3 regions of the Roseiflexus sp. RS-1 genome follow, and region 2 is predicted to be linked to each of the others. Evidence: riboswitches for the same ligand, from Rfam matches in the RefSeq annotation. Region 2 holds a riboswitch; each other region holds the start of a gene.
What was found. Region 2 has a riboswitch for cobalamin ahead of cobO (cob(I)yrinic acid a,c-diamide adenosyltransferase). Riboswitches for the same ligand answer to the same signal wherever they lie in the genome.
Positions count from the first base shown of each region.

Region 1: linked by a shared signal. The riboswitch ahead of ROSERS_RS15865 (hypothetical protein) and the one ahead of cobO (cob(I)yrinic acid a,c-diamide adenosyltransferase) in region 2 are both predicted to bind cobalamin.
Region 3: linked by a shared signal. The riboswitch ahead of ROSERS_RS24275 (class I SAM-dependent methyltransferase) and the one ahead of cobO (cob(I)yrinic acid a,c-diamide adenosyltransferase) in region 2 are both predicted to bind cobalamin.

Region 1 covers NC_009523.1:3,876,737-3,883,331, reverse strand. Annotated here, with positions in the region: gene ROSERS_RS15890 (DUF7676 family protein) at 1-151, opposite strand, end outside; gene ROSERS_RS15885 (ABC transporter ATP-binding protein) at 237-1,259, opposite strand; gene ROSERS_RS15880 (iron ABC transporter permease) at 1,256-2,371, opposite strand; gene ROSERS_RS15875 ((2Fe-2S) ferredoxin domain-containing protein) at 2,386-2,715, opposite strand; gene ROSERS_RS15870 (ABC transporter substrate-binding protein) at 2,739-4,043, opposite strand; gene ROSERS_RS15865 (hypothetical protein) at 4,129-4,356, opposite strand; cobalamin riboswitch at 4,528-4,671, opposite strand; gene ROSERS_RS15860 (DUF72 domain-containing protein) at 4,722-5,603, opposite strand; gene ROSERS_RS15855 (Asp-tRNA(Asn)/Glu-tRNA(Gln) amidotransferase GatCAB subunit A) at 5,607-6,595, opposite strand, start outside.
Region 2 covers NC_009523.1:686,999-693,593, forward strand. Annotated here, with positions in the region: gene ROSERS_RS02835 (metal-dependent transcriptional regulator) at 1-232, shown strand, start outside; gene ROSERS_RS02840 (FeoA family protein) at 825-1,079, shown strand; gene ROSERS_RS02845 (FeoA family protein) at 1,066-1,323, shown strand; gene ROSERS_RS02850 (FeoB small GTPase domain-containing protein) at 1,320-1,850, shown strand; gene feoB (ferrous iron transport protein B) at 1,847-3,583, shown strand; gene ROSERS_RS02860 (FeoC-like transcriptional regulator) at 3,737-3,991, shown strand; cobalamin riboswitch at 4,227-4,371, shown strand; gene cobO (cob(I)yrinic acid a,c-diamide adenosyltransferase) at 4,589-5,269, shown strand; gene cobN (cobaltochelatase subunit CobN) at 5,364-6,595, shown strand, end outside.
Region 3 covers NC_009523.1:3,894,534-3,901,128, forward strand. Annotated here, with positions in the region: gene ROSERS_RS24270 (ABC transporter ATP-binding protein) at 1-741, opposite strand, end outside; gene ROSERS_RS15945 (energy-coupling factor transporter transmembrane component T family protein) at 726-1,427, opposite strand; gene ROSERS_RS15950 (hypothetical protein) at 1,443-1,988, opposite strand; gene ROSERS_RS24275 (class I SAM-dependent methyltransferase) at 2,022-2,963, opposite strand; cobalamin riboswitch at 3,053-3,195, opposite strand; gene ROSERS_RS15960 (SaoD/DsrE family protein) at 3,507-3,884, opposite strand; gene zigA (zinc metallochaperone GTPase ZigA) at 3,920-5,173, opposite strand; gene ROSERS_RS15970 (glutathione peroxidase) at 5,302-5,805, opposite strand; gene ROSERS_RS25155 (FmdB family zinc ribbon protein) at 5,985-6,227, shown strand; gene ROSERS_RS15980 (CobW family GTP-binding protein) at 6,255-6,595, shown strand, end outside.

The DNA of each region.
Region 1 (6,595 bases), 2.6 Mb from region 2:
TGAGCGGACCGAAGTGGATCTTGTCCCAGTGATCGCGGAAGAATTCGGTCATCAGCGCGACCAGGGTCTCTTCTTTCGGTTCCAGCGGAAAGATTTCGAGTGTTCCGTTGCCAGGCTCTTCGACGATCCGCGGCTCAAGCGCAGCAGTCATGCCCCCCTCCTTACATGCGTGTTGCGGGAATGCCTGAAGCAGTCCCGCGAATAATCCAGCGTTGACCGATCATTGAGAGTATGCGCTACCCCTCAATGCGACGCACCAGCGCGACCAGATCGCGCAGCGTCTGAACGTGCTGCGGTGCGTCGCCGTTCCTCCGCACTTCCCAACACGGTTGATACCCGTCGCCGGTGACTGTGATACGTAATTCGACTGGCTCATCAGGGGTGACCGCTGCATAGCCAGCACGTTCGAGGGCGCGGGCAGTCCACTCGCGCACCACCCCATCGCCCATCAGCGCGATACGACGCTGGGTTGGCGGATGGATGCGGAAGTGCCCCTCATGGCGGTCGAAACTGATCCCTTCGGTGGCGAAGGTCGCCTCAAATGCTCCGCCGAGCACCAGGTCTTCCGGGGCGCCGGCATGCACGCCGCCGCCAGGCGCCATGAGCCAGAGGAGATCAGCGCTGCGCAGCGCCAGGTCGAGGTCGTGGGTCGAAAGGATCATCGCCCGCTGTGTTTCGTGCGCCAGGCGACGCAGCAGGCGCATGATCTCGACTCGTCGCGGCAGGTCAAGGAAGGCGGTCGGCTCATCGAGCACCACGACCAGCGGTTCCTGCGCCAGGGCGCGCGCCACCATCACCCGTTGCCGTTCGCCGTCGCTCAGTTCGTGCACCAGTCGTCCCGCCAGGTTGACCGCATTGACTGCCTCGAGCGCCTGCCGCACGATCGCCTCATCATGCGGCGTCAGGCGTCCGGTCCAGTCGGTATGCGGGTGACGCCCCAGGGCAACCAGCGCGTAGACGGTCAGTTGCCCGACCTCGACGCGCTCGGTCAGCACCACGCTCACACGGCGGGCGATCTCACGAGCGCTCAGCGTGGAGAGATCGACGCCATCGAGCCATACCCGTCCATCCAGTGGCGGTTGCATCCCCACCAGCGTGCGCAGCAGGGTTGACTTTCCCACGCCGTTGGGTCCCAACAGGCAGACGACTTCACCCGCGTGGAGGGTCAGGTTCAGGTTGCTGGCAACGATCCGTCGTGGACCACGGCGAGGGGCATAGCCAATGCTCAGGTGTTCGGTTGCAAGAATCGCTCTGCTCATACGCCAAATGTTCCTCTTTCGACACCGCGTCGCAGCAAGATCCAGATGACCGTCGGCGCGCCGATGAGTGCAGTGATGGCATTCAGCGGCAGCACAACACTCATCCCCGGCGCCTGCGCGAACAGGTCTGCAAGCAGCGCAGTCGTCGCACCGACCAGAATGCAGGCGGGGATCAGCAGCCGGTGATCGGCGCTGCGCAGCAGCGCCCGGCAGAGGTGCGGAATGGCGATGCCGAGGAAGGCGATCGGTCCGCAGAATGCTGTCACTGCCCCGGCGAGCAGGGCGCTGCTGGCGACAATGCCGGTCCGCGCCCGTCGGATGTCCACCCCCAGGCTGCGGGCGTATGCTTCGCCAAGCAGGAGCGCATTGAGCGATTTCGTGAGGATGAGCGCCAGCAGTAGCCCGATGCCCACGACGGGCGCAAGCACGTGCATCCGACTCCAGGTGACCCCGCCAAAACTGCCGAAACCCCACGCGATATACGCCTGAATGCGTTCCGCAATGCTGAAGTAGAGCAACAGGCTGACAATCGCGCCGGCGATGTAGCCGATCATCAATCCCAGAATAAGCAGCGTCACGCTGTTCTGCACCCGCTGCGCCAGCGTCAGCACCAGCGCCAGCACTGCACCGGCGCCAATGCTCGCGGCGGCTGCCAGACTCAGATTGCCGATCAGACCGGTGACTGCAAGCAGGGTGGTGTTGGCGACGCCGACGCTCAACACCACCAGCGCGACTCCCAGGCTGGCGCCGGAACTGACGCCGAGCACGAATGGATCTGCCAGCGGGTTGCGGAACAGGGTCTGCATCTGCAACCCGCTGACGCCGAGCGCTGCGCCGGCCAGCGCTGCCGTCAACGCCTTCGGCAGGCGAAAATCGTAGATGATGGTTGTCCAGCTGGCGCGCTCAGCCTGCCCGCCGAGCAGGATCGTCAGCACCTGTTCCAGAGGGATGCGCACCGACCCGAAACTCAGGCTGAGCAGGAACGCCAGGATCATAACGCCGCACATCGCCGCCAACGCCAGCGGACGCAATCCCAGACGGGGCCAGGACGCAATCGGCGTCGGCGTGACCGGTTCCCGGAACGTGTCTGTTATGCTGCGTTTCTGTGCCATCTTCAATGTCTGCCTCAGCGCGACTCCGTCTCGTCGGTAAACAATCGGTGAAAGATATACTCCTCGACGGGTCTGTTCTGTTCCAGATGCTCGTGTACAATCCGTTCAAGCGCCCCTTCATCGACGTGGTGGTACCAGATGCCATCGGGGTAAACAACGGCGATTGGACCACCGGAGCAGACACCCAGGCAGGGTGTCGTGCCCCGTTTGACCCGACACGGATTCTCATAGCGCCCCAGCGGACCGAGCAGGCGTGCCAGAAGCGCATACAGATGGATAGCCTGCCCCTGCGGATCGCAGAAGCGTCCGGTGCAGATGAAGATGTGGCGCGCATACCGGTTCATATGGGGCTTCTGCATGCGATCCTCTATGGTGTCAGTTGCTGGTAGAAATACAACTCGTGGTCTGGCAACAGTTCCGGATGGAAAATCTTGATCAGGTCCGCCAGCACCAGGTGCGGGTTCGTTACGCCGGTTTCCCAGTAGTCGTTGCCGCCGTTCTCGTTGAGGCGCTTGTTGTTGTTGAAGACGTTGCCGTTCTGGAAGGCGGCGAACCCGGTGAGGCGCTCATCTGCCGCCTTGATTTCGGACAGACTCTTCCATGAACCCGGATTCAGCCAGAAATCGGCATTGCGGGCACGCTCGAACACCTCTTCAAAACTCAGCGGCTGGCTCCCGGTTGAGGTGTCATCCGCCCAGAGGTAGTCGGCGCCGGCGTCAGCCAGCAGTTGGGCGACGTAGCTTCTGCCCCCCGGCATATACCACGTCCCCTGGAACGGCGCATCGCCGAACACCGTCGGTCTGGTTGCAACGTTGCGCGCTTTCGCGGCTATCTCCTTGTAGCGGCTCACAATCGTGTTGTAGACCTCAGTCGCCTTTGCTTCCCGGTTGAAGAATGCCGCCGTGAACTTGATCCACTCGGCGCGTCCCAGGGGCGACGTTTCCATGTACTCGCTGTTCAGCACGACCTTCAGGTTGGCTTCGAGCAATTTGGGGTGAGCATCGTATTCCGGATTGCCGACGCCATAGGTCATGATCAGGTCTGGCTGCAGGTCAAGCGCCTGTTCGACGTTGACCTGCCCGCCGCCGCCGATCTCGACGAGTTCGCCGGCTTCGATCTTCTTGCGCACATCGGGGTTGTTGATGTACAGGAAACTATCAACGCCGACCAGTGTATCGAGCACGCCCAGTTCGCTGAGATGCGGCAAATGCGTGGTGGACATGGTGATGATGCTGTTCACCGGAACTTCGATCACCAGCGCATCACCCGTCTCCGTCGGCGGGGGTGTGCCGCATTGCACCAGGACGTAGCGGAACTGCACATCGGCGTTGCGCCAGGGGTTGAGCACGGTAATGACTTTGTAGTTGTTGAAGTACTCGATTGTCCAGCCAACCGAATCGCTCAGGGTGACTTTTTCGGGGAAGTAGTCAATTTCTGGATCGTAGTCGGTGACGCATCCTTCGGTCAGATTTGCAGCTGGCGCTGATGGCGCCGCAACGGTTGGCGCTGCTGTGGGTTCAGCCGGTGGTGCAGCGGTTGGTGCGATGGTTGGCGCGCTCGTCGGCGCCTGAAGTGCATTTGTTGGTGTTGGCGCTGCGGTTTGCTGACCGCTGCACGCGATCAGCGCCGTCGCCAGCAGCAAGAGAGTTATCCAGCGGGATACTCGTTGCATGTGCTTCCTCCACACGGGTTTCAGCAAACCGGTTCTACCGTCCGCCAATGGGTACAGAACACACGGGCAACGTCCGGAAACGCGCTCATCTGCGACTCCGGCGCTCATCTCGTGAGGCGTTGCGATCTGATACGCCGATCAGTCGCCAGAGCCATGCACATCTGGCATGCTCGTGGTGCAACTGTTCTATCAGCGTCCAGGCATACGATGTGGGCAGCCATCCGAGCAGCGCCAGGTCTTGTTCGATGCGCAGCAGACGTTCCTGGCAGTGTGCGAGTTCGCGGTGCAGGTCATCGTCGTCGTTCTCACTCACAGGCGTGAAACCTCCGCTTGCGCGACGCAGACGGCGCTCCGCACCGGCATCGTTCCACTGCCCGTCAACGAACCGCCCCGGTCTCTTCCGAGAACCGGGGCGACATGACCTGCCCACTGTGCAGAGAAAGGGGCGTCAGGCATGTTCTCCTCCCTGGCTCGAGAAGGGTCGAACACATTCAACATCGCGGCAGGCGTCCTGGCTTCCGGTGATTGTCACCGGTTACAGTTGCGGCACAGCGCTGGACTTACACCAGCTTCCACCTTTACGCCCTGGCATCCGGGCCTGCGGGTCACCGCGATGGTATTCACTTGAGAAAGGTGTTGAGATAATAGCACATCTTCATCAGGTGTGCAAGTGAGGGTTCAAAACAGGGACAGTTGCTCGCCGTCATCGGTTGCGCTATCCCACGGCAGCGGCGGTACGCCGGGTGCGCCTTCAAGACGGCGTTGCAGCGCGCGACAGAGGAGTGGCGACTCGCGTTCTACAGGACAGTGCATAAAGAAAAAAACGGTCGTGCCTTCCGCGATCCACGTGCGCAATCGCGCTGCCCATTCGTCGAGCAGCGGATCGTTCCGTGCCACATCGGGATGGCCGATGTAGCGTATCAGTGTGAACGATGCGCTTCGGAGCGGGTGAAGCGGCACATCCGGCTTGTTGTCACGCGCGCGGCGCAGATCGTCATCCGCGCCGGGCAACGGTCCCAGGTCGAGCGGGCGCACATCCATCAACACTCTCCCGACGCCGTGACGTTCCAGCAACGCCATGAGCGCCGCTTCTTCCTGTGGGGTATACCAGTCGCTGTGGCGCACTTCGACAGCCAGCGGGATCGCGGGAGACCATGCCTGCAACCATGCGGCGAGATCGTCGATCTGGCGCGGTGTATAGCCTGGCGGAAGTTGCAGGAAGAACGGTCCCAGTCGCTCGCCGAGCGGCGCCATGCGTTGGACAAACGTCTCCGTCTCGCGCATCCGTGCCATCAGCGGTCCCTGGTGACTGACATCGCGCGGGAGTTTGAAGCAGAACCGGAACGATGGCGGTGTTTCGTCCGCCCATCGCCGTACCGTTTCGGCAGACGGCGTGGCGTAAAAGGTGGTATTGCCTTCAACGGTTGTCAGGCGTCGGCTGTAGAGGCGCAGATAGTCGGCGCTGCGCGCATTGCGGGGGAAGAGAACACCGCTCCAGGATGGGTGCGCCCAGACTGCGCAGCCGAGATAGAACCGTGGTTGGTCGCTGGTGGACGTCATACCTCACCATCCCGGCGGAGTCTGGCGATGCCATTGCGTTGCGTTCTCGAAAGCCCTGCCTGCGCGCAGCACCCGCGCTTCGTTCCAGGGCGCGGCAACGATCTGCAACCCGATCGGCAATCCTGCGGCGCTCAGACCGCACGGCAGCGAGAGCGCAGGGAGACCGGCGAGATTGAACGGCGCGGTGCAGCGGGTCAACTGACGCGCCGCTTCGATTGAATCCAGCCCTTCGATGACCGGCGCAGTGATCGGTGTGGCAGGCGTCAACAACAGATCGAACTGATCGAAGAGGCGTTCCAGGCGTCGGCGCCATTCGCTCTGAAAGCGACGCGCCAGGATATACTCGGTCGACGTGAACTGTGCGCCACGTTCCATACGCGCCAGTACATCGGCGCCGAACCGGTGCGGGTGATCGCGCAGACGGTCGCGGTGGAATGCGGCTGCATCGCTGGTTGTCATCAGCGCGTTCATTTGCGCTGCTTCACGCCCCTGGCTGAGATCAACCGCTTCCACGCGGGCGCCCAGTTCCTCGAAAACGGTTGCCGCGCGACGGACGGCGGAGATCACCTCCGGATCGGCTTCACCGAAGTGTGCATCGGTTGCCAGGGCGATACGCCATCCGGTCACGCCTGCATCGAGCGTTGCGAGCAGATTATCGACCGGCAGCGCAACGCTCACCGGATCGTCCGGATCATATCCGGCAATTGCCTGGAGCAGCAATGCGGCGTCGGTCACGGTGCGCGCCATCGGTCCGGCGTGGTCGAGGTTCCAGCTCAGCGGAATAACCCCTTGCAGGCTTACCCGCCCAAAGGTTGGCTTGAGACCAACGATACCGCAGAGGGACGCCGGAATACGGATGCTGCCGCCGGTATCGCTGCCCAACGCGCCCATGCAGAGACCGGCTGCCAGTGCGGCAGCGGCGCCGCCGGACGAACCGCCGGTGATTCGTGATGGATCCCAGGGGTTGCGCGAAGGACCGTAGTGCGGATTGA
Region 2 (6,595 bases):
GGCGGTTGGCGCCGATCACGCAGTGTTGCTCCAGATCGGGACACAACAGGTTGCGCTGGCGCCGTCGCTTGCCAATCGCATTACGCTTGATGACAACGCAGCGCTGCACGCTGCACGCCACGCCGCCTGGCAACGTTGCAGCGCCTTCTGGTCGTGCGTGCGCGGCGAACCGCATGTGTGCCCGATAAACGATTCGCTGGAATCGTCCCCCTCGATACCGGCGACGCCGTGATTGGGGGCGGAAGTGACACGCGCTGATGATCCCGGCGGATGTGACAGTCGCCGCCAGGCGCATGGACGACGCCGGTCGGTTGTCCTGCGTACTGCGGAGTCACCCAGCGCGGGCGCACCTGTCGGCGCCTGCCTGCACGTTGTCGTCCGCCGTTCAACGTGCAACGGTCAACCTTCAACCTCTCTCGCCCCTCGCCGCCGCCGCTGCCCCCGGTACAGGCGCAGCGGCGCTGCGCCCTACATTGCCCCTCGCCTCGCCCCTCGCCGCCGCCGCTGCCCCCGGTACAGGCGCAGCGGCGCTACGCCCCTACATTGCCCCTCGCCTCGTCCCCCTCGCCGCCGCCGCTGCCCCCGGTACAGGCGCAGCGGCGCTGCGCCCCTACACGTTGTCGTCCGCCGTTCAACGTGCAACGGTCAACCTTCAACCTCTCTCGCCCCTACTCGTCCCTTGTCACCTTTTCTTTCCTTCTGGTTGTGTGTTTTCCACTTGCAGTCATGAGAATGAGTCTGTATAACGAAAGTTAAGGTGTACCCTAACTATTCACGCGACTTCGATGAGGAATGCCAGAACATTCCTGGCAAAGGAAACGCGTATGTCCGATGGAACTTCTGTGACCCTCGACCAGCTTCCCCGTGGTCGCAGCGCAATCATTGTGCGCATTGGCGGCGACCGTGCGTTGCGGCGGCGATTGCTCGATATGGGGCTTGTTCACGGTGAAACGGTGACGTTGACAGGGCTGGCGCCGCTCGGCGATCCGCTCGAACTGACCGTCAAAGGGTATCATCTGTCGCTGCGGAAGAGCGACGCACGTTGTATTCAGGTGGAGCCGATCAATGCAACTGCATAATCACTCTATTCCTCTGATGTTCGTCGGTCAGGGCGTGCGCGCGCGACTGGTCGGCATCAACGGCAGCCAGCGCACGGCGCATCGCCTGGCAGAACTTGGCTTCATTCCCGGTGTTGAAGTGTCGGTCGTCGCCGATAGCGGCAGCGCGTTAATGGTTGCCGTCGGCGATACGCGCATGGCGCTTGGGTATCCACTGGCGCAGGCATTGCTCGTCGCCGTCCTGGAGAAGGGGAGTTCTCGATGAAGGACGTGATCGTTGCGCTCGCCGGTAATCCGAATGTCGGCAAGAGCACCATCTTCAATGCGCTGACCGGTTTGCGGCAGCACGTCGGTAACTGGCCCGGCAAGACCGTCGAGCGGAAAGAGGGTCAACTGGCACTCGATGGGCGTGTGGTGACGATAGTTGATCTTCCCGGCGCGTATAGCCTGGCGGCGCGTTCGCTCGAAGAGCAGATCGCACGTGATTTCATCGTGCGCGACTGCCCCGATCTCGTGATCAATGTCGTGGATGCCGCCAATCTGGAGCGCAACCTGTATCTGACGACGCAACTGCTCGAAACCGGTGCGCGTCTTCTGGTCGCCCTGAATATGATCGATGTCGCGGCGGCGCGTGGGATGACACTCAACCCCGATGCCCTTGCCAGGGGATTGGGTGTGCCGGTTGTGTCGCTGGTCGCCAGCAAGAACGAAGGGGTGGCGGCGCTGAAAGCGGCAATGACGACGCTGATTGAAGGGCTGGAGGTTCGTCAGACGGTACGAAAGGTGGCATGATGACAACAGTCGAGATGTTTATCAATCAGGCGCCATTCCGTTATCCGTCGCCAATCGAGACGGAACTGAACCATCTGGCGGAACTGTTCGCGCAAACGCCTGCTCTGGCAGTGTATCCGTCGCGCTGGCTGGCGATCCAGGCGCTTGAAGGAGACGAGTCGCTGCTGAACGACATCCGTGAACTTGGCGGTCCTGCGGTTGCTGCGGCGCTGGATGCGAGCCTGGAACGACTGCACGCGATCTACGGCGATGATCTGGATGTTGCTCTTGTTGACCAGCGGTATCGTTTTGTCCACACAATCGCCACGCAGGCGGTGCGTCGTCCGGTTGAGGCGCCGGTGACTCTCTCCGATCGCATCGACCGTGTGGTGACGCATCGCTGGCTGGGCATCCCGATTTTCCTGGCGGTGATGTGGGTGGTGTTCAAGTTGACCACCGACGTTGCTGCGCCGTTTGTGGACTGGCTCGACGGTGTGTTGAGCGGTCCGGTCAGTCGCTGGACGGTTGCGCTGCTGGCGATGGTCGGCGCCGATGGCGGGTGGGTCGAGTCGCTGCTGGTCGATGGCGTCATCGCTGGCGTCGGTGGGGTGCTGGCATTCGTGCCGGTGCTGCTGTCGCTCTATTTTGCTCTCGCGCTGCTGGAAGACTCCGGGTACATGGCGCGCGCGGCGTTCGTGATGGACCGGTTGATGCGCGCGCTCGGTCTGCATGGCAAGAGTTTTCTGCCGATGATCGTCGGGTTTGGATGCTCGGTGCCGGCAATCTATGCTACCCGGACGCTCGATAGTCGTCGTGACCGGATACTGACCGGTCTGCTGGTTCCGTTTATGAGTTGCAGCGCGCGTCTGCCGGTGTATGTGCTGATTGCGATGGTCTTTTTCCCCGCCTCTGCAGGTCAGGTGATCTTCGGGTTGTATCTCACCGGCATTGTGGTGGCGGTTGGAATGGGCGCGTTGCTGCGGCAGACGCTGTTCCGCCGCGAGCCGCAGGCGCCGTTCGTTCTGGAATTGCCGCCGTACCGGATGCCGACGTTGCGCGGCGTCTGGCGGCAGATGTGGGAGCGCACGTCGTCCTTTGTGCGCAAGGCGGGAACGATTATTCTGGCAACCAGTATCGTCGTCTGGTTGTTGCTCGCCATGCCGATCGGTGAGGGATCGTTCGCCGAAACGCCAGTCGATCAGAGCGCGTTTGCTGCCGTTGCGAACGCAGCAACGCCGGTGTTTGCGCCGCTTGGTTTTGGGCGCTGGGAAACGAGTGGCGCGCTGGTGACCGGTCTGATCGCCAAGGAAGTGGTTGTCGGCACGCTGATGCAGGTCTATGGCGGCGCTGTGGAGGAGGACGGCGCTCCAGGCGACGAACCGGCGACGCTCGCCGATGATCTGAGCGGCATCGTCAATAGTTTCGGTGCAGCTGTCGCCGATGCGCTGCGCGCCCTGCCGGGGATCGTCGGCATCAACCTGGTCGAGGCGGAGGAAGAACCTGTAGCGGAAGGACTGGCAGCCGCCATCCGAACCGGCTTCGCAGCGAGCAGCGGCGGCCACAGCACACTGGCGGCGCTGGCATTCCTGGTCTTCGTGCTGCTCTACACCCCGTGCGTCGCGGCGCTCGCGGCAAACCGGCACGAATTTGGCACACCCTGGATGCTGGTCAGTCTGCTGGGGCAGTTCGCCATCGCGTGGCTCGCGGCGTTCCTTGTGTTCCAGGGCGGGGTGCTGCTGGGGATGCAGGGGTGAGGGGATGAGGCGCGAGGCGCGAGGCGAGAGGGGTTGAAGGTTGAACGTTGCACGTTGAACGGTGGACGACAACGTGTAGGGGCGAGAGGGGATGAGGCGAGGGGGACGAGGCGAGGCGCCCAGGAGCACATTGCAGGTTACAGGTGAACAAGGATGCTCTACCAGATTCTCGAAGCGCTTGAAGCGGCAAACGGTCCAGTGTCGCTCGATGAATTGAGTCGGCAGTTGCAGATCGAACCGGGCGCGCTCGAAGGCATGATCGCATTCTGGGTGCGCAAGGGTCGTCTGAAGGATACTGCGGTCAGCGGATGCGCTGGCAGCAGGCGCGGGTGCACCTGCGGCGCATATCCGAAGGGTTGCGTCTTCAGCACTGCCGGTCCGCGCGTCATTGTGCTGAACGACTCGTGAGCGGCGGGTAACTGTTTACACCTGGGGGAACACACGCGCGAAGCGAGGGCGTACCGCCCTCGTCGCGGCTACGAGGGCAAGATGCCCTCGCTCCCATTTGAAGCCGAATCGCGTTCGTTCGTTGCACAGCCTGGCAGTCGGGTTGTGCTATAATAGCTCCGCACGCGACTCTGGAACACAATACGGTGTCTATCTCGCCGGACATAGTGGCGGAGTCAGTGCATGTGCACCTGTCCAATGCAACGACCGTCGCGGTGACCCGCAGGGCCCGGATGCCAGGGCGTAAAGGTGGAAGCTGGTGCAAGTCCAGCGCTGTGCCGCAACTGTAACCGGTTCGTAGTGCCGGAAGCCAGGATGCCTGCCGCGATGTATGTTGTTCAGCCCTTCTCGAGCCAGGGAGGGTGAACAGAATGCGCGTTCCTTTTGGATCGCATTGTACTCTGTCGCCCCGGTTCTCGAAAGAGGCCGGGGTTTTTGGTTGGATGGCACATGTGCATACTTGCCCTGTGATGGCGTTGCACCAGGAGAACAGCGAGACGCATTCGTGTGTATGCTGAGGGATTCACAAATTCGCGAATTGGTTGAAAGGTTTGCACGATGACTTCTGAAGAACACCTGAGTCAGCAGACCCCAGAAGCTGCAAACGATGCTTCGAACGGTGATGAGCAGACCGACACATCAACCGGCGCGGCGCAGAGTCCCGGCTCAACGCCCGAAGCACAGGAGCGGCGAGAGGCTGCGCGCGCCAATCGTGTGCAGAAGGGGCTGGTCATTGTCAATACCGGGAATGGCAAGGGAAAAACAACCGCAGCGCTGGGCATCCTGCTGCGCGCGTGGGGCCGCGATATGCGCGTGGGAGGAATTCAGTTCTTGAAGCACGAAAACGCGAACTATGGCGAACTGCGCGCACTGAAGCGCATGGGGATCGAACTGACGCCAATGGGAGACGGCTTCACCTGGACGAGCCGTGATCTCGATGAAACCCAGGCAAAGGCGGTCCATGGCTGGGAAACAGCAAAAGCGCGGATCGTCAGCGGTGCGTATGACATTTTCCTGCTGGACGAATTCACGTATGTGCTGAACTACGGTTGGGTTGATACGACCGACGTGATCGACTGGTTGCGTCAGCACAAGCCGCCGATGCTCCACCTGATCATCACCGGGCGGAACGCGCCGCAGGCGCTGATCGATTTTGCCGATCTGGTGACAGAGATGCGCGAGGTGAAGCATCCGTTCCGTGATCAGGGCATCCGGGCGCAAAAGGGCGTGGAGTACTGACACGGGCGTGGCGGCGCTCCGGACAGGTCGCGTCTTTATGGCGGGTGAAGCGTTGCCGACCGGTTGTTGCCTGTGATCTGCTGAAGGAAGGCGCATGGCAGAACGGCTCAAACGCAACATGGTTCAGCGCATCGATGGGCGGATGGTCAATGCCGGCGCGCGCCGCGGCATGCTGATCGTCTGCGCAACCGGGTGCTGCTGTGGTCATACCGAACGCGGCTTCGCCCCCGTTCCAACCTGGCGCTACCACCATGAGTGGGAGCGCCGCAAACTGCGCAATCAGGTGCATTTGAGCCAGGGCGGATGTCTGGGTCCGTGCCCGCTTGCGAATGTCGCGCTCTTGATCCTCGATGGTCGCCCCTACTGGTTTCATTCGCTCAACGATGAGGCGCTCGTTCCCGTGCTCTACGATTACATCGAGGCGCTGCTCGCCGCCGACCATGATCTTGCGCCGCCGCCTGCGCTGGCGCCGCTGATGTTCAACGGTTTCGCCTGGGATGGCGGTGGTTCACTCACGCAACGCCACGAGCCGCTGCCAGCCATGATCGGCGATGGGATTCTGGTGCTCAGCCAGGCGGATACCGACCTCCTGGCGCTCGAACAGGCGCGTGCGCTGCTGCCCGATGGGTTTGCACCGCTGCGGGCGGCGCACGTCGGGCGCCTGGCGGATGACACGGCAGTTGATCGCCTCCTGCGCGAAGCCCTGCCAGGTGTGGCGGTCGTTGTCGCGCGTCTCCATAGCGCCAGCGCATTTGCGTATGGCCTGGAGCGACTCCAGGAGTGGGCTGCGACAACCGGCGGCTTTTTGCTCTGTATTCCCGCCGTCGAAGCGCTCGACCCGGATCTGATGGCGCGTTCGACGGTCGGCGTGCCGCTTGCGTTGCTCGTCAGCGCCTACTTCCAGTACGGCGGACCGGCGAACCTCGCCAGCGGGCTTCAGTGTCTCAGCGATCACCTCCTGCTGAGCGGGTGGGGGTATGAGGCGCCGGTGGAACTGCCGATGCACGGCGTCTACACACCGACCTTATCGTCGTGCTGCGCTGATGCGCCTGATGACAAACGTCCGGTTGCCGGAGTGCTCTTCTACCGGGCGCACCTGTTGAGCGGCAATACCGCATTTATCGACACGCTGATCACAGCGCTCCACAACCAGGGAATGCGCGTTTGCGCCGTATATACCCAATCGCTCAAGGATGCGGCTGGTGGTCGTGGTCCCGAAGCGCTGCGGGCGCTTACCGACGCGGGACCGGTGGACGTCGTGATCAGTACGCTGAGTTTTGCGCTTGGCGAAACCGATCCTCACCCCTTTGCGACCCTCGACGTTCC
Region 3 (6,595 bases), 2.6 Mb from region 2:
GTGCCGGTTGGAAGCAGAGACAATGTTCGTGTGGCGAATGAGACGCTCGACATAGTGTAGCGCCTCATCGTGCGGCAGATCCAGCGTCACCCGCCCATCCTCGATCCAGATCAGGCGTGTGGCGTATGGGAGAATGATATCGAGACGATGCTCGGCGACGATCACGAGTGCGCCGTGCGACGCCAGATCGCGCAGCGTATCAAGCAGGCGCGCTGTGCCAACCGCATCAAGGTTCGCAAGCGGCTCATCAAGCAGGATCACGTGCGTTCCCATCGCCAGCGCCGCTGCAGTGATCAGGCGTTGCTGACCACCGCCGGACAGCGTGGAGGTCGCCTGATCGGGATTGAGATCAAGAAGCGCGCAACTGCGGGTAATCCGCTGCTGAATCGCTTCAGGCGTGAAACCCAGGTTCTCACATCCGAAGGCGATCTCATCCTCCACACGCAACGTCACAATCTGCCCCTCGGCGTCCTGTGCCACCGTACTGATGGATCGGGCAATCTGCGCGACGGGTTGACCGGTGAGGGCGACGCCGTTGAGTGCGATCTGTCCATGCATCTCACCGTAAACGACCACACTGCCGTTGACACAGTTGAGAAGTGTCGATTTTCCAGCGCCACTCGTTCCCGCAATCACAACAAACTCACCGCCGCGCAGATCAAGACTCACATCCTGAAGCACCCACTCGCTTGCCGTTGCGTAGCGAAAACGAAGATGAGAAATGGTCAGTTGAAGAGCCATTGTGCGCCTGCCACTCCGCTCATCAGGATCACCATCAGCGCCAGTGTTGCGTAATCGCGCCCGTGCAGGGCGACCGGACGATAGATCGTCGCGCATGGATCGCCGGTAAATGCGCGCGTTTCCAGCGCCAGCGCCAGACTCTCCGATAGGGTCAGGACCCGGATCAGAAGCGGCACAACCAGCGCGCGATAGAGAATACGAAGCGGCGTATGTCGCAGCGACAATCCGCGCACCCGCATCGCATCACGGATGCGCACCGCCTCGCCGACAAGTGTCGGAATCGAGCGTACCGTAATGAGCAGACTCAGGGCAACAAGCGGCGGCGCGCCCGCCTGCCGCAATGCGCGCGCCAGTTGCGTCGGATCGATCGTCCAGGCAAACGCAATCGTCAAACCGAGCAGACTGATCCTACCGAACGTCATCAGACCACCAGACACTCCGCCGCCGAACAGTGCAGCCAGTACACCGATCAGCGCCGCCAGCGGGATGACGATCCGCGCAATACGGGCTAACAACACTCCGTAGCCAACCATCATGAAGATCAACCCCAACCCCGCAACAAACGTCAGTAGCGTGGTTGCATCGCGCAGCAGCAACCCAAACGTCAGCGCAACCGCCGCACAGGCGACGCTGAGCAGCGGATGCAGCGGCTGCGCCACGGATGCAAGCCATAGTCGCTGGAACATCGAACACGCCCTTCCTTACGCCCGCAGCACACCCGCAACCCGCAACTCCTGCCCCAGACGCAACCCTGCCCAGGCGCCGATAAAACTCAAGAGCGCCGTTGCGCCCAGAACCGGCACAATCAGCCACGGATTCATCAGGAACCGCGCAATCGTCGGACCTCCAACCACCGCGCCGATACCCAGACCGACCAGCACGGTCAGCGGCATATACAGACCAGCCGCCAGCAGTACCGCCTCATTGCGCTGATAGGATCGGAACACTGCAAGCACAATAAGCTCTGCCAGCGCCCCCGCAATAACATTGATCGCAAACATCACCCATGCCATCATCAACAGCACCAGACCGACGAGACTCACGACAACGAACAGTGTACCGGGCTGGCGCACCTTGAGCAGCGCAACTGCCAGCAGCAAACCGTAGAAAGGCGAGGGCGCCAGCGAACGAATGCCAGGGATTGGAAGACTGATAACCAGCGGCACAACCAGGAAACTGACAGCGAGCAGACAGGCGGCGACAACTGCGAGGAAGACGACGTCGCGGAGCGTCAACCGTGCAATCATGTGAACCTCCTTTATGTATCCAATGATGCAGCACTAAACCGACACGGACAGCGTACTGCCCGAAAGCCACACCACGATGCCGACCATCTGCGGATAAGCGTAGCGCCATCCGTTCTCGCAGCGTTGTAGAAGCGGCAGCAAGCCCTCCTCCAGAGCATCGAGCGCATCAGGAGATGCATCCGGCGCGAGCAGTTGCGCAACAGCGTATGGCGTCGAACCGACGATCTCACGGGTCTCACTGACAACCCGCACGTCTGCCAGCAGTCCCATCTGCCAGAGTGTTCCTGCAATCAACAAGTGATTCGGATCCAGCGACTCCGTCCACTTCCCACAGATCGCCTCGATCAGCGAACGGTGTGGCGGACTGCTGCCAACGCCGCTGACGATCACCAACGCGCGACGCGTAACGGTAACCATCTTTTCCAGCGTTGCACGCAGATCAACCAGGCGATAGAGCGACCAGGCGGCAAGTACAACATCGTGCGGTTCGACCACTGCATCCTGCCAGTCGGCTTCGAGCAGCGTGATATTCGTGATTCCTCGCGCATACGCCTTGCGCCTGAGCACATGCAGCATTGCCGACGACTGATCCAGCGCGGTCACATGGCGCACCCGTGCTCCAAGGGGCAGCGTGAAACGCCCGGTTCCCGCACCCACATCGAGCAGCGTATCATCGGGGTGCAGCAGGTCGCCGATGATCGCCAGCGTCTGCGCAATAGCAGCAGTATCACCGGCGCGCTCATCGTAGCGCTCCGCATACTCCTGCCAGAACGCCCGATCCTTCGCCGGATCAAGCCGTTCAGAAGGATGCCGCCACATACGCTCTGCCCAGACGGCAGCGAAATCGAACAGGGAATCAGACATAATGCGCTCCCCTCGAACGATCACCAGCGCACACGAATCCTCGTGAGCGAACAAAACGCCATCACCAGGATCAAGCCACGCCTGATACTGCTGATCGGCGATCAGTGACATACTGAATGCCAGGGAACGCGATAACTATCGCAGGATGATGCAGAGAATATGGACTGGAACATGGTTCTCCTCCTTAGCTCGAGAAGGGTCGAACACACAGTGTCGCGGCAGGCATCCTGGCTTCCGACGATACGATCGGTTACAGTTGCGGCACAGCGCTGGACTTGCACCAGCTTCCACCTTTACGCCCTGGCATCCGGGCCTGCGGGTCACCGCGACGTTTGAAAGGTTTATCTAGTACAAATAGCATGATACTCACTTATTGATCACGTGGCAAGACGATATACCATCACCTTAGTTGAAACCTGTTCACGAAAGGCGTCGGGAGCGAGACGGATGACCACAACCGGAAAGGCAAGTCTCAAATCCGCCCCTCCTGCCGGAAGAACCTGCTCTTGTAAGGTTTAAAGCCGAGCAGAACATCGGTTCGTGTCACGGATTCTTGGGTGCCATGGTGCAGCAAATCTATCGCAGAACCCCTATTCCGCAGCGCAGGAGGGGACGGAAGATGAGGGCTGAAACGATTTTGTCCTCCCACCCGCCTCACAGCGTAATCACCTGATCCGGCGGATTGCCGGACAAGGCTTCGTACAGTTGCGGGAAACAACCGGCGACCACGCCCTCGACCAGTCCTTTCGCTCTCACCTGCCCGAGGCCGCACTGCGTGAAATCGCCCTCACCTAGGTCGCGCTCGATGGCGCACCGGTCACACACCATCAGCAGAATGTTCTGCTCCTTTGCGATCTTCGCCAGGCGCTCACCGATTGGATCACCTCGACGTAATACATACAGATTGTCGTCGAAAAACATCATCCCCACCACCTGCGCGCCGTGAACCCCCTGTTCAAGTTGCGGCAGGATCATCTTCCCCAGTTTGTAGGTAGCCGACATATCGGTAGCGAACACGTATGCAACCTTCATGAATATCTTCCCTCCAGATAGACGACTTCTCCGAATTAACCACCAGATCCCAGTTCCCAGACCGTCCACACACCAAACGGATCCTCAAACTGCGCCCAACCTTCCGGTCCCAGCGCCATTTCTGCATCGGTCAGCAAACATGCGTCGAGGCGGGCACGGAGCGCAGCTTCGTCCATATCCTGACCAATCAGCACCAGTTCCTGCCGTCGATCACCCCAGCGGCTATGCCACACCTGCGCCAGTTGCGCCTCTACATCGGGGTCATCGGGCAGTTCGTCCTCGAGCAACGCCGCCCACCACATCCCGCCAGGTTCAACCCGACACGCATTTCCAGCCTGCGACCAGATGCCGCTCACCTGCATTCGCGTCGCCAGCCAGATCAGACCTTTCGAGCGCAACACGCCGGGCCACGCATCGTGGATCAGGTCCCAGAAGCGCTGCGGGTGGAATGGACGTCGCGCACGGTAGACAAAACTCGAAATACCGTACTCCTCGGTCTCCGGCGTGTGCTCGCCGCGCAATTCTTTGAGCCAGCCGGGCGCCTGCGCCGCACGTTCGAAATCGAACCGTCCGGTGTTCAGAATCTCGTGCAACGGCACACGCCCAAAACTCGTGCGCACAATCCGCGCATCGGGGTTGAGTTTGCGCAGCAGCGCCTCCAGGTGATCAACCGCGTCTGGATCGACCAGATCGACTTTGTTCAACACCAGCACATCGGCGAACTCCACCTGATCGATCAGCAGATCAACCACCGACCGCTCATCCTCCTCGCCAGCGGACAGATTGCGATCACGCAGATCATCGGTCGAGAAAAAATCGCGTGGGAAATTGAAAGAGTCAACCACCGTCACCATCGTGTCCAGGCGCGCCAGTTCCGCCAGACTGACCCCCGTTTCATCGGCGAAGGTGAAGGTTTCAGCCACGGGCAACGGCTCGGAAATGCCGGTTGACTCGATCAGAAGATAGTCGAAGCGCCCCTCGCGCGCCAGACGCGCCACCTCGACAAGCAGATCCTCACGCAACGTGCAACAGATGCATCCGTTGGACATCTCGACCAGACGCTCATCGGTACGGCTGAGCGCTGCACCGCCGCTGCGCACCAGTTGCGCATCGATATTGATCTCGCTCATATCGTTGACAATGACCGCCACCCGCAGTCCTGAGCGATTGGCAAGCACATGGTTGAGCAGCGTCGTCTTGCCGCTGCCAAGAAACCCCGACAGCACGGTAACCGGCAGGGGACGAAAAGAATGCTGTTGCTTCACGTTCGTACTTCTCGCTCTATGCATGTCGTCAGGCACGCCAGCAAATGATAGATCATATCAGTTCTATTGTCAACTGACGTAGAACGATCTTGAAAAAGAACGCCGCAGGTTGAGCCGGCGGCGTTGGGGCGCTGTTCGACGATCGCTGCGACTCAATGAGCCGTAGCCGGATGTGAACGGCGGAGCAGAGCGACAATATCACGCTCGATCGCTTCGGGCGTGTCGGTAGGAGCGTACCGACGGCGCACCTTCCCTTCGCGATCAACCAGAAACTTGGTGAAGTTCCACTTGATCGTTTGAGTCCCCAGAAATCCAGGGCGCTCCGCCTTCAGATACGCAAACAATGGATGCGTGTGCGGACCGTTGACGTCAACCTTTTCGAAGATCGGGAAGCTGACCCCATAATTGCGCGTACAGAACTGCTGAATCGCGTTGGGATCATCGAACTCCTGCCTGCCAAACTGGTCGCACGGGAACCCCAGCACAACCAGACCATCATTTTGGTAACGACGGTAGAGCGCTTCAAGACCGGCATACTGCGGCGCAAATCCGCATTTGCTCGCAACGTTCACAATGAGAAGCACCTTGCCCCGGTAGTCGCCGAGGGACTTCGGTGTGCCGTCAATAAGATTGGCAGTCATCTCGTAGATGCTCATGAGAGACCTTTCTTTCCGCCACTGAACCTGCGCCGGAATACGCTGGCAATGTGACACTTGCAATACCTTTGCACATAGTATGCACGGTTTTGGGAGAGATGTCAAACGATTCTCATTGACATCTCGATTCTTAAGTGATAGCATATATCACACTTACAATTCCAGGAAATGAAACACCAATGCCACTCTACACCTACACCTGCCCGGAGTGCGAGATCGAGATCGAAGAGTTGCGACCTGCCGCACGCGCCGACGACCCGGTCGAGTGTCCTGTCTGTCACGGGTTGTGCACCCGTGACATCAGTTCATTCAGTTTCCGCTCACGCAGCTCGCCGACGCCGGTGTACGCCAGCCCGCAACAGGTCGCCCGTGCGCTCCATGGTCCGGGATGCCCATGCTGCACTCCGCGTCGCCGGTCGTAACCTTTGTCGTACATGAGGAGGAGAAGCATGTCTATAGAAGCGCCGCTCCGCCCTGTGCCGGTCACTATTCTGACCGGTTTCCTCGGCGCCGGTAAAACAACGCTGCTCAACCGGATACTCCATGCCGACCACGGATTGAGAGTTGCTGTGCTGGTAAACGATTTCGGCAGCATCAACATCGATACGCAACTCGTTGTCGGCGTCGAGGGCGAGACGATCTCGCTCGCCAACGGGTGCATCTGCTGTTCGATCCGCGGCGACCTGCTCAAAACGGCGCTGCTCCTGCTCGACCGCGAGGAACCGCCGGAGTATCTGATCATCGAGGCAAGCGGCGTGAGCGACCCGTGGGCGGTGGCGGAAACGTTCGA